3 regions of the Bacillus sp. YC2 genome follow, and region 3 is predicted to be linked to each of the others. Evidence: predicted binding sites of a transcription regulator. Region 3 holds the regulator's gene; each other region holds the start of a gene.

Region 1 (5,886 bases), on a different contig from region 3:
TGGAAACGGCTCTTTTAAAAAAATTAGGATTCTGTGAGATTGGCTGACGGTTTCTCCGCAGGTTTCGGACTTGGTTGATGGGAAGCGAAAGTATGCATAACCATTCCGGCAATAATAATGAATAACCCGGCAAAAGAAAGAAGTGACGGGAAAGCCGCGGATAAAAAGACGATTTCGCCAATCAGAGCGAAAAGAACCTCGCCCGACTGCGTCGCCTCGACAGCGGCAAGTTTTTGCGGCTCGTTTCTTACCAGGTCAGTGGCCCGGAAAAATAAAACGGTCGCGATAATTCCTGAGCTGACAGCGACGATAAAGGACTGAAACGTCTGGCCCGGAGCCGGAAGACCGTCTGAATGCCATCCGAAAGCTGCGATTAGCAGCCAGAAAGGAAGGCTTGCAAGCGTCATGCCGAGCACGCGCTGAAACGTATCGAGTTTTCCTCCGTATTGTTCAAGCATTTTGCGGTTGCCGAGGGGATAGGCAAAAGCTGCGATCACGACTGGCACAACACTGAATAAAAGCGTGCGGCCCGATAGTGAGCCAGCATGCTGAAGCTGAATCAGCCCGGCTCCGATCAAGATAATGACGGAAGTAACAAGTGAGATAAGAGGAATCTTTTGCCTAACAAAAATTGGGCCGGCAGGTGAATCTTTTTTCTCATAGAAAAAAGGAGATAACAGCACTCCGGCGACAATCGTAATCTGCCACGTGCCGGCGATGAGCCAGCCGGGGCCGTAAGCTGCCGCAAAGGTAATCGGTGCGTAAAAAAGCACGAAACCGATAAAGCTCCACTTCAGCCAAAAAAACGGCTTGCTCCGCATTTCAAGCCAAAGCGGCCCCCATTTCCCTTTTGCCGCAACAATCATAAATAAAAACGGAACCATAAAAATGAAGCGCAGGGAAGAGCTCCACATCCAGCTCCCGCCTGACAGCTCCATTGCCCTGTTTAAAATAAAAGTAACTGCAAAAAACAGAGATGACAATATTCCGAGCACAATTGCTTTCATTAAAATCCCTCATTTTGGCACATTATTTTTTATACTATACTATTCACCGGAATGCTTCGCAATGGAATATCAAAAAATAGCGTTTTAACCGACGAAGAATTGTGGAATACAAAATAGTACGGAGGTGATACCATGCAGAAAGAGGACATCCAAACATTTTATTTTGAAGATGACGGACGCATCCCGAACAACCCCGAGCTCCCGCTTGTGATTTATAAAGGGATCTTCGATGGTGATACGGTAAAGAAAGCGGAGAAAATCCTCCGTCAACATGACTGGTCAAACAGCTGGACGGGAGGTGTATTTCCTTATCATCATTTTCACAGCACAACTCATGAAGTTCTTATTACGATAAAAGGCAGCGCTGTTTTGAGATTCGGAGGCGAAAACGGAACCGATATCAGCGTTCAAACGGGAGATGCTGCGGTCATTCCTGCCGGAACCGGCCACAAAAAAATGACCGGAAGTTCTGATTTTACGGTTATGGGTGCTTATCCCGGCGGCCGGAAGTATGATATAAAAACAGAAAAAAGTGAAAGCGCAGTAAAAGAAATCAGCCGCGTCCCGCTTCCGAAGCATGACCCTTTTACGGGACATAAAGCGCCGCTTTTAGAGATTTGGGACAAATGACAGGAGAGAAACGGATTGCCTGTAAAAAAATAGTGTCAAAGAAACGTTATAACTCTGCCTCCATATAAATAATTTCATAAACGAAACAATTCACGTTCAAATTTTGTTCAAAAAGTGTTATCATATAGAAGTAAATCAAATTGGGGTTTTTTATGTTTGCTATTTTCAGAGAGGAAAAAGGAATTTTGACTTATTCAATTGTTTTTGTTGATATAAAAATAATACTGAATATGGCAAAGTGAAAAACTGGGTAGTAAACATTTATTTTTGTAAATGATTGTGCATGAATTCACAATCCTGTTTTTTCATGCTTTCTGCGTGAAATGGGGAAGGCTACCCTTTCCAAAAAAATCAGCATACTGCTTATAGTAAAGGAGAATCGGATATGCCAGAAACAATCGATCAAACAAATGAATCTGTCAGCCAAGGCCAACGCGATCTCATTGATCAGCTGTTAAAACCGGAAGTTCAAGAATCACTGACTGCTTTAGTAGACCAGCTTCCAAAACTGACTGAGTTAGTTAATATTTTAACGAAGTCTTACGATTTTGCACAGTCTGTAGCGACAGACGAAGTATTGAAGAGCGATACAGTGGGTGCGCTTACAGAAATTCTTGAGCCTGTGAAAGAAACAGCGAAAGAAGTGGCTGCTACTGCGATCGAAGCAAAAGACCGCGCGGATGCAAGCAATGAAGTGATCGGAATTTTCGGCCTGCTGAAAATGCTGAAAGACCCACAGGCGCAAAAGCTTTTCCGTTTTGCTCAAAGCTACCTGCAAATCATGTCTGAAAAACAAAAATAATCAACTACCGCACAAATTGATATAAAGGACGGAGGATATACGATGTCAAAACATATTGTCATTTTAGGCGCTGGTTACGGCGGAATTCTTTCTGCTCTAACCGTTCGCAAACATTACAGTAAAGATGAAGCCCGTGTAACCGTTGTGAACAAATACCCGACTCACCAAATCATTACGGAATTGCACCGTCTTGCAGCCGGAAACGTATCTGAACAAGCGGTTGCTATGCCGCTTGAAAAACTTTTAAAAGGTAAGGACGTTGATCTTAAAATCGCGGAAGTCAGCTCTTTCTCAGTTGATAAGAAAGAAGTTGCGCTTAGTGACGGTTCTAAATTAACATATGACGCCCTTGTTGTCGGTCTTGGTTCAGTGACGGCTTATTTCGGCATTCCTGGCCTCGAAGAAAACAGCATGGTGCTGAAATCTGCGGCTGATGCCAATAAAGTCTACAATCACGTGGAAGACCGTGTGCGTGAGTACTCTAAAACGAAAAACGAAGCTGATGCAACAATTCTTATCGGCGGCGGCGGTTTAACAGGCGTCGAGCTTGTCGGTGAGCTTGCTGACATCATGCCGAACCTGGCGAAAAAATACGGCGTAGATCCAAAAGAAATCAAACTGAAATTGGTTGAAGCAGGTCCGAAAATCCTTCCTGTTCTTCCGGATGATCTTATCGAACGCGCGACAGCAAGCCTTGAAAAACGCGGCGTTGAGTTCTTAACAGGTCTTCCTGTTACAAATGTTGAAGGAAACGTAATTGATCTGAAAGACGGATCAAAAGTCGTTGCTAACACGTTTGTCTGGACAGGCGGCGTACAAGGAAACCCATTAGTCGGCGAATCAGGTCTTGAAGTGAACCGCGGACGCGCGACAGTTAACGATTTCTTACAATCTACTTCTCACGAAGATGTATTTGTTGCCGGAGACAGCGCGGTATACTTCGCACCGGACGGCCGTCCGTACCCGCCGACAGCGCAAATCGCTTGGCAAATGGGTGAGCTGATCGGTTACAACCTATTCGCTTACTTAGAAGGAAAAACGCTTGAAACATTCAAGCCTGTAAACTCTGGTACGCTTGCAAGCCTCGGCCGTAAAGACGCTGTTGCCATTATTGGAGCGAACTCTACTCCGCTGAAAGGCCTTCCTGCATCTTTAATGAAAGAAGCTAGTAACGTACGTTACTTAACACATATTAAAGGGTTATTCAGTCTCGCTTACTAATCCTTTAGTTGTTTAAAGACATTGCCCGGCGCTCTGAATTCAGAGCCTGACGGCAATGTCTTTTTTTTCTGTAATAAGAGGTGATGGATTATTTTGAAAAATCAAATAAAAGTGATTGATATATGAAAAAGAGAAAGATAAAATGAAAAGGAATCGTTTTGTTAACGTTAACATTATTAGAAAGGGTGAGAAGATGAAAGCATTTATGGGAACCGATTTTTTACTGGATAATGAAACCGCTGTCAAACTGTACAAAGAATATGCGGAAGGAATGCCGATTATTGATTATCACTGTCACTTAAGCCCCAAGGAAATCTATGAAAATAAAACATTCGCTACGATTACGGAGGCATGGCTTTACGGTGATCACTACAAGTGGCGCCTCATGAGAGCGAATGGTGTTGAGGAGCGCTTCATTACCGGAAGCGCTGCAGATGAAGAGAAGTTTGCGGCTTGGGCAAAAACAGTGCCGATGGCAATAGGAAACCCGCTGTACAGCTGGACTCATTTAGAGCTGCAGCATTTCTTCGGCATTTATGACGTGCTGAATGAAAAAACAGCCGACTCTATTTGGAAAAAAACGAACGCCTTGCTGCAAGGAGAAGGTTTTGGCGCAAGGGACCTCATTTTAAAATCGAATGTAAAAGTCATTTGCACAACAGATGATCCCGTTGATTCGCTGGAATATCATATGCTGTTAAAAGAAAGCGATTTCCCTGTAAAAGTTTTACCGGGATTCCGCCCGGATAAAGGGCTCGAGATCAGCCGGCCGGGTTTTGCCGAGTGGGTTAAGGCGCTTGAGAAAGCTGCGGGAATCTCCATCACTTCCTATAAAACGTTTTTAGAAGCGTTAGAATCACGTGTGCGTTTTTTCCATGCTGCCGGCGGAAGGGTGTCCGATCACGCCTTAGATCAAATGGTATATGCCGAAACAACCGAAGACGAAGCGGCAGGCATTTTTGCTGCCGGATTAAGCGGAGGGCATGTGTCTTTTAAAGACGAAATGAAATTTAAAACATGGACGCTGCAATTTCTTTGCGGTCTGTACGCTGAACTGGACTGGGCGATGCAGTTTCATATCAACGCATTAAGAAACACAAATACGAGAATGTTCAATACCCTCGGTCCTGACACAGGCTATGACTCGATAAATGATGAACATATCGCAAAACCTCTGGCACAGCTTCTAAACTCCGCAGAAATGAAACAGCAATTGCCAAAAACCATTTTATATTCACTGAATCCTAACGATAACTATATTATTGCCAGCATGATGAACAGCTTTCAGGATGGAAAAACGCCGGGGAAAATTCAATTCGGCACAGCTTGGTGGTTTAATGATACGAAGGACGGAATGCTGCAACAGATGAAAGCATTATCAAATACAGGGCTTTTCAGCAGCTTTATCGGCATGCTTACTGACTCAAGAAGTTTCTTGTCCTATACACGCCACGAATACTTCAGGCGGATTGTCTGCAGCCTGATCGGCACCTGGGCAGAGAATGGGGAAGCGCCTTACGATATGGAGCTTTTAGGGGGAATTGTCGAGGGAATTTGCTGCCGGAATGCACAGGAATATTTCGGTTTTTAAAATTTAACCGGAGAGGTGACTTATGAATAATGTGCCTGTCGCTGCAGCATCACCCGCAGAAGTGAAAGGACATAAGCTGAGCTTAAAGGAAAAAGTGTCCTACGGTTTCGGAGATTTCGGAAACGGATTTATGTTTGACCTTGGGCAAATATATCTGCTGAAATTTTTCACCGATGTTGCAGGCATCCCGGCAGCCTTCGCCGGCAGTATATTTTTAGTCAGCAAGCTGTTCGCGGCTGTAACTGATCCGATTGTCGGCTCGGCTATTGATTACAGAAAAAATATCGGTCCGAGGGGGAAGTTCAGGCCGTATTTGTTATTCGGAAGTATTGTTCTTGCGATCCTGACCGTATTGATTTTTGTCTCACCGGATGTGTCAGTAACGTGGAAGCTCGTCTATGCTTATGCATCCTACATGCTTTGGGGTGTCGCCTATTCTTTCGTCAACATCCCGTACGGGTCACTCGGCGCCGCCATTACACAGGATGCGGAGGACAGAACCGCGCTCTCCGCATTTCGGCAGATCGGATCGCTTGGGGCGCTATTGATTACGAGTGTCATCGTTATCCCGATCCTCGTTCAATTCGATAACATTCACATCGGATACCCCGCTGTCATGGGGATGATGGCCGTCA
Region 2 (5,886 bases), on a different contig from region 3:
AAATGCCTGACGCCTATGTCCTCTTATTTATCATTGCTTTCATATGCGCCGTTGCTTCGTATATCGTGCCGGCGGGAGAATTTGACCGCGTGACAAAGGGGGAGGTCACGACTGCGGTGCCGGGCAGCTACCACTCGATTGAACAGTCTCCGGTCAGCCTGATCAGCTTTTTCACTTCTCTTCAGGATGGAATGGTTGGATCAGCACCAATCATCTTTCTGATTTTATTCACTGGCGGCACCATTGCCATTTTAGAAAAAACAGGTGCCATCAACGGACTGATTTACAATGTCATCAGCAAATTCCGTACAAAGCAATTATTATTTATTAGTATTGTCGGCGCGCTGTTCTCCATTCTCGGAACAACCGGAATTGTTGTGAATTCAGTCATCGGATTTATCCCCATCGGCCTCATTGTCGCACGATCCTTAAAATGGGACGCAGTCGCGGGCGCGGCTGTTATTTACATCGGCTGCTACGCTGGGTTCAACTCTACCATTTTATCACCGTCCCCGCTCGGTTTATCGCAATCAATCGCGGAGCTGCCGCTTTTTTCGGGGATCGGCCTGCGTGCTGTGATATACATATGCTTTTTGGTGTCTTCTATTATTTATATTTATCTGTATACGAGAAAATTAAAAAAATCTAAGGATGCCAGTGTGTTAGGGAAAAATTGGTTCCCGGCGGCAGGAATGGGTGAAGCGGGTAAAGAAGAAAATCAGTCAGTGCCGTTTACCGTTCGCCATAAGCTGATTTTGGCTGTGGCGGGACTGTCGCTTATCGGATTTTTATACGGTGCTTTGAAGCTGGGCTGGTCTGATTCACAAATGGCTGCGACGTTTATTTTTATTTCTGTCCTTGCCGGTTTAATAGGCGGACTTGCGGCAAACGATATTGCCAAAACCTTCATTACGGGCTGCCAAGGCCTTGTATACGGGGCGCTGATTGTCGGGATGGCACGAAGTATTTCCGTTATTCTTGATAATGGCAAGCTTCTTGATACAGTCGTCAATGCATTGGCTTCGCTTTTGGACGGATTCAGCCCGATTGCCGGGGCGATCGGCATGTATATCGCCAGTGCGCTGCTTCATTTTCTCATCTCCTCAGGTTCTGGAGAAGCTGTTGTGTTTATTCCAATTCTGGCGCCGCTCGCTGATCTGATGGGAATTACGAGACAGGTTGCCGTGGAAGCTGTTATGCTTGGAGAAGGGGTCGTCAACTGCGTGAATCCGACATCCGGCGTCCTTATGGCGGTGCTTGCCGCCAGCGGCATTCCGTACGTCAAGTGGCTGCGGTTTATGGTGCCGCTTGCTCTGATTTGGTTCTTGATCGGGCTTGTATTTATTGTGATCGGCGTCATGACCAATTGGGGGCCGTTTTGACGATTGCTGCCCGCCGGCTTGCACGGCGGGCTTTTGAGTTATTCATTGCAGAAGCGCAGGCTGTTATTGTAACATGTAAGCCATAAGCCATTCATAAAAGTGCGGGAGGAAGGTCATGAATAATCTGCGTAATAGACTTTCAGGCGTGAATGGGAAAAATAAGAGAGTAAAAGAAAAAGAACAAAAAATCTGGTCGGAAATTGGGATGATAGCGGGAGCGTTTGCGCTGCTTGATGTGATCATCCGAGGCCTTATGTTTGAATTTCCGTTTAAAGAATGGGCTGCAAGCCTTGTGTTTTTGTTCCTCATCATCTTATATTACTGCATCAGGGCAGGGGCGTCGGGAATGCTCATGCCGAGAATAGACACCGAAGAAGAACTGCGAAAACAGGTGAAGCAGCAGCGAATAGAATCAATTGCGGTCGCCTTTGCGGTAGTGGTGCTTACGATGTACGACAGGGGGTTTCCCCATACATTCTTCGCTTGGCTTAAAATGATCTTTCTTTTTATCGTTTGCGGAGGCGTTTTGTTTTTGCTTCGGTATGTAATTGTGAAGCTGTCTTACAGAAGAGCGGTAAAAGAAGAAGTAAAGAAGAAATCATCTTAAATAAGGTGGTTTCTTTTTTTGTTTAGTGAGGGAAACGACTCATAGTTCCGGGAGCGCTTTCTATTTGGATAGGAATATAGAATGGAATTCACTCTATCAAGTTGTTTAGATAGAGTGATTGTGATAATTTAAAATGTAAGCGTTAACAAAATTATCCAGTCTTCATATTCGTTTGAAAGGAGGAAGCGGAAGAATTAAGTAAGAAGGATTTTTGACTCCGGAGCGGGTCTTCAAAAAATCAAATAAGGAGTGTCAAGAATGTTTAAAAAACGATTCAAAACCTCTTTACTGCCGTTATTCGCTGGATTTTTATTACTGTTTCATATGGTTCTGGCAGAACCGTCGGCTGCGAATGCTGAAACAGCTGACAAATCGAATGGGCTGACAGCGCCATCGATTAAAAGCGGAACCATTCTTCATGCTTGGAATTGGTCGTTCAATACGTTAAAACAAAATATGGAGGATATTCATAATGCAGGATATACAGCCATTCAGACGTCTCCGATTAACCAAGTAAAGGAAGGGAATCAAGCTGATAAAAGTATGTCAAACTGGTACTGGCTGTATCAGCCGACTTCGTACCAAATTGGCAACCGCTACTTAGGCACTGAACAAGAATTTAAAGATATGTGCGCAGCCGCGGAAAAGTATGGCGTGAAGGTCATTGTTGATGCGGTCATCAATCATACCACCAGTGACTATGCTGCGATTTCTAACGAGATTAAGAGTATTCCAAACTGGACTCATGGAAACACACAAATTAAAAACTGGTCCGATCGATGGGATGTCACTCAGAATTCATTGCTCGGGCTGTATGATTGGAATACACAGAATACACAAGTACAATCCTATCTGAAACATTTCCTAGAAAGAGCATTGAATGACGGAGCAGACGGATTTCGGTATGATGCCGCCAAACATATAGAGCTTCCTGATGATAGTAATTACGGCAGTCAATTTTGGCCGAATATCACAAATACATCCGCAGAGTTCCAATACGGAGAAATACTGCAAGATAGCGCGTCCAGAGATGCTGCTTATGCGAATTATATGAATGTGACAGCATCTAACTATGGACATTCCATAAGGTCCGCTTTAAAGAATCGCAATCTGAGTGTGTCGAATATCTCCCACTATGCATCTGATGTGTCTGCGGACAAGTTAGTGACATGGGTAGAGTCGCATGATACGTATGCCAATGATGATGAAGAGTCCACATGGATGAGCGATGATGATATCCGTTTAGGCTGGGCGGTGATAGCTTCTCGTTCAGGCAGTACGCCTCTTTTCTTTTCCAGACCTGAGGGCGGGGGAAATGGTGTAAGGTTCCCGGGGAAAAGCCAAATAGGCGATCGCGGGAGTGCCTTGTTTGAAGATCAGGCTATCACTGCGGTCAATACATTTCACAATGAGATGGCCGGACAGCCTGAGGAACTCTCGAATCCGGATGGAAACAACCAGATATTCATGAATCAGCGCGGCTCACAAGGCGTTGTGCTGGCAAATGCAGGCTCGTCTTCTGTCACTATTAATACTCCAACAAAATTACCTGATGGCAGGTATGATAATAAAGCTGGGGCCGGTTCATTTCAAGTAACGGACGGAAAACTGACAGGCACGATCAATGGCAGGTCAGTGGTTGTTCTTTATCTTGGCGATGTTGCAAATGAGCCTCATGTCTTTCTTGAGAATTATAAAACAGGGGTAACACATTCTTTCAATGATCAGTTGACGATCACCCTGCGTGCAAATGCGAATACAACAAAAGCTGTATATCAACTCAATAATGGACAAGAAACGGCGTTTAAGGATGGGGACCAATTAACGATCGGAAAAGGAGATCCAATTGGTACAACACACAAAATCACGTTAACAGGAACAAACAGTGATGGTAAAACGAAGACCCAAGAATACACTTTTGCCAAAAGAGACCCGTCTTCAGCCAACACCATTGGCTATCAAAATCCAAATCATTGGGACCATGTAAATGCTTATATCTATAGACATGATGGGAGTCAGGCCATAGAATTGACCGGATCTTGGCCGGGAAAAGCAATGACTAAGAATGCAGATGGAATTTACACGTTGGCGCTGCCTGCGGATACGAATACAACCAATGCTAAAGTGATTTTTAATAATGGCAGCGCCCAAGTGCCCGGACAGAATCATCCAGGCTTTGATTATGTGCAAAATGGTCTATATAACGACTCTGGCTTAAACGGCTCTATTGAGGAAATCAATTAAGCGGGACTTGAGGAAAAATACCATAGAAACCATCATAGATGGTTTCTTTTTTTGTTCATAAATCAGACAAAACTTTTCTCTTGCAAAAGTTTGTGAAATGTTGCACAATATAAATGTGAAATACTTCACAAGTGAAACGACACCACGAAACACTGGAGGATGAGCATACATGATGAACGAACGAGTGAACAAGGTAGCATTAATCGGAGCAGGTTTTGTTGGAAGCAGTTATGCGTTTGCGTTAATAAACCAAGGGATCACGGATGAACTCGTGATCATTGATGTAAATAAAGAAAAAGCCATGGGAGATGTGATGGATTTAAATCACGGGAAGGCATTTGCGCCTCATCCGGTTAAAACATCTTACGGCACATATGAAGATTGTAAGGATGCCGATATTGTGTGCATCTGTGCGGGGGCAAACCAGAAACCGGGCGAAACAAGACTTGAACTGGTTGAAAAGAATCTGGCTATTTTTAAAGGCATTGTCAGTGAAGTGATGGCAAGCGGGTTTGACGGCATTTTCCTTGTCGCTACAAATCCGGTTGATATTCTGACATATGCGACTTGGAAATTCAGCGGCCTGCCGAAGGAACGTGTGATAGGCAGCGGCACGACATTGGATTCTGCAAGATTCCGTTATATGCTGAGCGAATACTTCGGCGCGGCGCCGCAAAACGTACATGCCCACATTATCGGCGAGCACGGCGATACGGAGCTTCCGGTTTGGAGCCATGCCAATGTCGGCGGAGTGCCCGTTCAGCAGTTGTTAGAGAAAAATGAAGCGTACAAGCAGGAAGAGCTCGATCAAATTGTCGATGATGTAAAAAACGCGGCTTACCATATCATTGAGAAAAAAGGTGCGACGTATTACGGAGTGGCGATGAGCCTTGCCCGTATTACGAAAGCGATTTTGCGTAATGAAAACAGCATATTAACTGTCAGCACGTACGTAAACGGCCAATACGGAACCGATGACGTATATATCGGCGTCCCGGCTGTCGTCAATCGGGAGGGTGTTGCCGGCGTGACAGAGCTTGCGCTGAATGAAAAGGAACAAGCGCAATTCACTCACAGCGCAAATGTGCTGAAGGATATTCTTGCCCCGCATTTTGCTGAGTAAATGAAAAAGCAGTACATGACAAATGCCATGTACTGCTTTTTTTAATTCGCTTTTTTCGCTATTTCCTGAGAGGTTTTCACTCTCGCTTTTCCCATAAACAAAACGGTAATGGCTGCAATGACAATCGGCGCCAATGCAAGCATAAAGACGTATGTGATGCTTTGAGACATCGCGTCAATAATCTTATCTAAGATTTGCGGCGGAATTTGAGAGCGCGTGCCGGCTTGGAAAATCTCCTGGGGACTGCCCATATTTTGCATCGCGCCGCCCGCTCCTTTCATGCCGCTGAAGGCATCTGACAGCTTATTCGAAAACACATTCGTCTGAATGGTTCCGAAAATCGTAACGCCGAGAGTCATGCCGAATGATCTCAAAAAGGAGTTTGTTGAATTGGCGCTTCCGCGAAAACGCGGCTCAAGGTCGTTCATAGACGCTGCCGGAAGCAGTGAGAAGTTAAAGCCGACGCCGAATCCGGAAATCAGCATAAACACTGTCAGCATCGTGCGTGCAGTATCCGGTGTCATATTGGA
Region 3 (5,886 bases):
ACGACAGCTCCAGCACTCTTGTGGCGATTCTGTTAATAAAATACCGGTCATGTGACACAAATAACAGAGTGCCGGGATAATCGATCAGCGCGTTCTCCAGCACCTCTTTACTGTCTAAATCAAGATGGTTGGTCGGTTCATCAAGGATGAGAAAGTTCGCTTTTTGCAGCATCAGCTTGGCAAGCGCGACTCTGGCTTTTTCACCGCCGCTTAAGGAGCGGACCGGTTTCAGTACATCATCCCCGCTGAATAAAAAGTTGCCGAGGCAGGTTCTGATTTCTTTTTCCGGCATGTCCGGATATTCATCCCACAGCTCGTCCAGCACGCGTTTCGACGATGTCAGTTCGGCTTGCTCCTGATCATAGTAGCCGATGCTGACATTGGACCCGCAGGTGATCGTCCCGGAGTCTGGTCCGAGTGTTTTCATAATCGTTTTCAGCAAGGTTGATTTGCCGATTCCGTTAGGACCGACAAGGGCGGCGCTTTCGCCTCGTGTAATGCCGAACGTCAAATTTTTCAAAAGCGGCGGCTGGCCGTCATAGCTGATGGAGACATCTTGCACGCGCAGGACATCGTTTCCGCTCTGTTTTGTTATCTCGAACCGGAAAGAGGCGGATTTTTCATCACCAAGCGGCTTTGCCATGACATCCATTCGTTCAAGCTGTTTTCTTCTGCTTTGCGCTCTTTTCGTGGTAGATGCTCTGGCCAGGTTGCGGTCGACAAAATCTTGGAGCTTGGCGATTTCGTCTTGCTGTTTTTCATATAATTTTCTATCTTTCTCGTATTGCTCGGCTTTTTGCTCTAAATAGGCGCTGTAGTTGCCGAAGTATTTTTTGCTTTCGGTTCTTGAGACCTCGTACACTTGGCTGACGACTTTATCAAGGAAGTACCGGTCATGGGAGACGATCAGAATAGCCCCGGAGTATCCCTGTAAATAATGCTCAAGCCAAGTGAGCGTGTCGATGTCGAGATGGTTTGTCGGTTCATCCAAAATGAGAAGGTCCGGCTGGGTTAACAGCAGCTTCCCGAGGGCAAGCCTTGTTTTCTGGCCGCCGCTCAGGCTCTGAACTTTCGCCGAATCGTCAAATTTGCCGAAGCCGAGGCCGTGAAGGACTGACCGGACATCCGCTTCATATTGGTAGCCGCCTTTATCCTTAAAATCCTGCTGAAGCCTGTCGTAGGTTTTCATCAGGCCCTCAAGTTCAGCCGTGTCAGCCGTTGCCATTTTTTCTTCAATGGAGCGCATTTCCTTCTCCATTGCTTTCAGGAAATCAAAAACACTCAGCAATTCTTCTTTTATGGTAAGCTGAGATTCCAAGCCTGTGTGCTGGGCAAGGTATCCCATCGTTAATTCTTTCGGTTTGATTAATTCTCCCTTTTCATATGAAAGGTGACCTGCGATAATTTTAAGAAGAGTTGATTTGCCGGCTCCGTTTCTGCCTACAATGGCGATGCGATCCCGAGATCTGACTTCAAGCTTTATATTGTTTAAAATAGGATCAGCGCCAAAAGATTTGGAAAGCTGATTAATTTGTAAGATCATCATATTATTTCACCTCTGTTATAATAAGTTAAGTGTAGCTTATCAACCTGCTGTCAGCAAACAATACATCAGAATTGGAACATTATAGGATAAGACATCAGGGAGAAAATAGTGTATGATCAGAAGTAAGGAGAGTTTAATATGAATGGATTTTCTCATTTTAATGAAGAGGGCCGTGCCCGCATGGTGGATATAAGCGATAAATCTTCAACAGTTCGTACTGCGGCTGCTGTTTCAAGCGTACACATGAAGCATGAAGTGTACAGCAGAATCAAAAACCGCGAGATCGGCAAAGGAGACGTGCTGGCTGTCGCACAGGTGGCAGGAATCATGGCTGCAAAGCAAACGTCAGCGATTATTCCGATGTGCCATCCGCTTTCTTTAAGCGGCGTCGATATTTCATTCGGCTGGGAAGAAAAAGAAACCGAAGCCATTCTTCATATACAGGCAAGCGTAAAAACGAAAGGGAGTACAGGTGTGGAAATGGAAGCGCTAACTTCCGCATCAGTGTGCGCTTTGACCGTCTATGACATGTGCAAGGCGCTGGATAAGGGGATGGTCATCGGCCCTACCTGTCTGCTTGAAAAAACAGGCGGGAAAAACGGTGATTTTAAAAGAGATGCATCTGAGTATAAAGTGGAGGACCAATAATGAATAAGGATCAATCAAAAATTCCACAGGCGACAGCAAAACGGCTGCCGCTTTATTATCGCTTTTTAAAGAATTTGCACGCGTCAGGAAAGCAGCGCGTTTCCTCGGCTGAGCTCAGTGACGCGGTAAAAGTCGATTCGGCCACGATCCGCAGGGATTTTTCCTATTTCGGAGCGCTTGGCAAAAAAGGATATGGATATAATGTGGATTACCTGCTGTCATTTTTCAGAAAAACCCTCGATCAGGATGAAACGACAAACGTCATTTTGATCGGTGTCGGGAATTTAGGGACGGCTTTTCTTCACTATAATTTCACAAAAAATAATAACACGAAAATTTCTATGGCTTTTGATGTGAATCAGAGTAAAATAGGAACTGAGGTAGGCGGTGTGCCTGTCTATAACCTGGATGATTTAGAGCTCCATATTAAGGATGAACCCGTGGCGATTCTTACTGTACCGGCAGTTGCCGCCCAGTCGATCACTGACCGTCTTGTGGCGCTTGGGATAAAGGGAATCCTCAATTTTACGCCGGCCCGTTTGAATGTGCCGGATCACATTCGAATTCATCATATAGATTTAGCTGTTGAACTTCAATCATTGGTTTATTTCTTAAAGCATTATTCTGTGTTAGAAGAGATCGAATAACGAAAGGAGGAGCGCACATGATCGGTCCAGGAAGCCTGGCAGTAATAGGGGTAGTGGCAGTCATTATTTTCGGCCCGAAGAAGCTTCCCGAATTAGGAAAAGCAGCGGGGGACACGCTTCGTGAATTTAAGAATGCTACTAAAGGATTAGCCGGTGAAGAAGAGGAAAAAAAGAAAGAAGATCAGTAAGTTAGGATGACACGTATGAGAGTGAATCAAATGTCGCTTGTGGAGCATATTGCCGAACTTCGGAAACGATTGCTAATTGTTGCGTTATCCTTTGCGGTTTTCTTTGCCGCCGGCTTTTTTCTGGCAAAGCCTATCATTGTGTATCTTCAAAAAGCCGATGAAGTGAAGGAGCTTACTCTTAATGCTTTTAAGCTGACAGATCCGCTGTATATCTTTTTGCAGTTTGCGTTTATTATCGGCATCATTTTGACTTCGCCGGTCATTCTTTATCAGATTTGGGCGTTTGTCAGTCCCGGACTGTATGAAAAGGAGCGCAAAGTAACACTCAGCTATATCCCGATCGCGATCGTGCTGTTTGTTGCGGGAGTGTCGTTTTCTTATTATATTTTATTTCCGCTGGTCGTTGATTTTATGAAGCGGGTTTCGAATGACTTGGATGTGAATCAGGTTATCGGCATCACCGAGTACTTTCATTTTCTTCTGCAGCTGACCATTCCGTTTGGGCTGCTGTTTCAAATGCCGGTTCTTCTCATGTTTTTAACAAGGCTCGGTATTGTGACACCGATGTTTTTATCGAAAATCCGAAAGTACGCGTACTTTGTTTTGCTTGTGATCGCCGCGCTGATCGCGCCGCCTGAGCTGCTGTCCCATTTGATGATCACCATTCCGCTTTGCATATTATATGAGATCAGTATCCTCATATCCAAAGCGGCGTATCGGAAAAAGCAGACAGCCAGCCGCGAGTCTGACCGTGACATATCAGCATAATAAAAAAGCCATTTCTCATATAACGAGAAATGGCTTTTCTTTATTTTTGATTTTTCTTTACCTTAAGCGAAAAAGCAAACATTTTGAAAGAAATACTGATATTATAAGCGGCGAAAACCATCAGCAGAATGGAATAAAAAGACCACATGCTGCCCGGCGAGCTTGCGGCCAGATATGTGAAGATACAGCCGACGATAAAATAGATCAAGCCCCAAGTCATTGGGTTCCTCATAAAAACAATCCTCCAATAATTAATTGCATTTGTTCACTGTGCTGTTCAATGTATTTTTGGGCTGGTCCGAGCTGCATGACCACGACGATGGTATTCATCATGACATGGGCGAACATCGGCACAAGAATCCGTTTCGTCTGCACGTATAAAAACGCAAAGGTAAAGCCCATGGCTGTGTAAAGCAGCAGATGCGTGAGATCTTGGTGAACAATGCCGAAAATCACGGAGCTGATCAGCCCGGCGATAAAGAAATTCGTTTTTTCATACAGTACTCCGAAGATGATCTTCCTGAAAATGATTTCTTCAAGGATCGGCCCTACAATAGAAGAAACGATAATCATGAGCGGCATGGCTTTAATGATTCTGAGAATGGCTTGAGTGTTTTCGGAGCCGCTGTTTACGTGAAAGACGTATTGTTCAATTAAACCCGCGATTCCTTGAGCAAATAAAGCGAGCCAGACTCCGGCAACAGCCCAGAGGACGGACATGCCGGCCGATGCTTTTTTTCCGTTTCTCAATGGTTGCTTCGGCACGGTTCTCAAAATCAATAGAACGATGATCAGGCAGATAAAAAAGCTTGCCACAGAATAAATCCCTTGAGCCTGAACGAGATTTTCTTCTGTCGGCTGTCCGCCTGCATAGCCGAATTTGTACATTAAAGGAATTCCGATTATTACAGAAGCCTGCATGAGAACATATGTCAAAATGATATACCAATACTGTTTTCTCAAATGATATGTACTCCTTTACCCTATAAAATCAACTTGTCTGATATTATTGTAACACAACTGAACTTGAGGTGAAAAAACGAGAAAATCCCGTGAAAATAAGAATCATGTAAGCGTGAAAATTTTTTATTCTTATGACTTGAAATTGGAAGTGAGATTCTTTATTATAATAATTGTGTTAGCACTCTTTAGAGCTGAGTGCTAAAATTACATATTCATACTATTGAGGAGGTTATTACATTGTTAAAGCCATTAGGTGATCGCGTTGTCATTGAACTCGTAGAATCTGAAGAAAAAACTGCCAGCGGAATCGTATTACCGGATTCTGCAAAAGAAAAGCCGCAAGAAGGCAAAATCGTGGCAGCCGGTTCAGGTCGCGTGTTAGAAAGCGGAGAGCGCGTTGCTTTAGAAGTAAAAGAGGGCGACCGCATTATCTTCTCAAAATACGCCGGTACTGAAGTGAAATACGAAGGTACTGAATACTTAATCTTACGTGAAAGCGACATTTTAGCTGTTATTGGCTAAGTAGATAAATATTTTTAAAAATTTGAGGAGGTTTCGTTAACATGGCAAAAGATATTAAGTTTAGTGAAGAAGCGCGCCGCGCTATGCTTCGCGGTGTCGATGCGCTTGCTGACGCTGTAAAAGTAACTTTAGGGCCAAAAGGACGCAACGTGGTTCTGGAGAAAAAATTTGGTTCTCCGTTAATTACAAATGACGGTGTGACAATCGCAAAAGAAATCGAACTTGAAGACGCGTTTGAAAACATGGGTGCTAAGCTTGTAGCTGAAGTAGCCAGCAAAACAAACGACGTTGCCGGTGACGGTACAACAACTGCGACGGTTCTTGCGCAAGCGATGATCCGCGAAGGCCTTAAAAACGTAACAGCAGGAGCTAACCCTGTCGGCGTGCGTAAAGGTATGGAAAAAGCCGTTACAGTTGCTATCGAAAACCTAAAAGAAATTTCTAAACCGATCGAAGGCAAAGAGTCTATCGCTCAGGTTGCTGCGATCTCTGCTGCTGATGAGGAAGTCGGAAGCCTTATCGCTGAAGCAATGGAGCGCGTAGGAAACGACGGCGTTATCACAATCGAAGAGTCTAAAGGCTTCACAACTGAGCTTGAAGTTGT

Evidence for each region. Region 3 encodes Rex, which represses fermentation and respiration genes when NADH is low (regulators of the CRP and FNR family bind a similar motif). Its sites were predicted from a motif close to TTGTGAAATATTTCACAA; they were not measured.
Region 1: a site for Rex is predicted at 1,915-1,932, ahead of KY305_RS13640 (helical membrane plugin domain-containing protein). Genes of this name have one in related genera too.
Region 2: a site for Rex is predicted at 4,347-4,364, ahead of KY305_RS11965 (L-lactate dehydrogenase). Genes of this name have one in related genera too.

Annotation. Positions count from the first base shown of each region.
Region 1 covers NZ_JAHXDO010000008.1:31,161-37,046, forward strand. Annotated here, with positions in the region: gene KY305_RS13630 (DMT family transporter) at 24-1,007, opposite strand; gene KY305_RS13635 (cupin domain-containing protein) at 1,140-1,637, shown strand; gene KY305_RS13640 (helical membrane plugin domain-containing protein) at 2,023-2,439, shown strand; gene KY305_RS13645 (NAD(P)/FAD-dependent oxidoreductase) at 2,482-3,660, shown strand; gene uxaC (glucuronate isomerase) at 3,854-5,251, shown strand; gene KY305_RS13655 (glycoside-pentoside-hexuronide (GPH):cation symporter) at 5,274-5,886, shown strand, end outside.
Region 2 covers NZ_JAHXDO010000006.1:119,788-125,673, forward strand. Annotated here, with positions in the region: gene KY305_RS11950 (YfcC family protein) at 1-1,382, shown strand, start outside; gene KY305_RS11955 (DUF6773 family protein) at 1,498-1,989, shown strand; gene amyE (alpha-amylase) at 2,248-4,233, shown strand; gene KY305_RS11965 (L-lactate dehydrogenase) at 4,403-5,356, shown strand; gene KY305_RS11970 (MDR family MFS transporter) at 5,398-5,886, opposite strand, start outside.
Region 3 covers NZ_JAHXDO010000010.1:144,809-150,694, reverse strand. Annotated here, with positions in the region: gene KY305_RS15865 (ABC-F family ATP-binding cassette domain-containing protein) at 1-1,546, opposite strand, end outside; gene moaC (cyclic pyranopterin monophosphate synthase MoaC) at 1,685-2,194, shown strand; gene KY305_RS15855 (redox-sensing transcriptional repressor Rex) at 2,194-2,841, shown strand; gene KY305_RS15850 (twin-arginine translocase TatA/TatE family subunit) at 2,859-3,029, shown strand; gene tatC (twin-arginine translocase subunit TatC) at 3,036-3,797, shown strand; gene KY305_RS15840 (YdiK family protein) at 3,838-4,029, opposite strand; gene KY305_RS15835 (CPBP family intramembrane glutamic endopeptidase) at 4,026-4,760, opposite strand; gene groES (co-chaperone GroES) at 4,998-5,282, shown strand; gene groL (chaperonin GroEL) at 5,324-5,886, shown strand, end outside.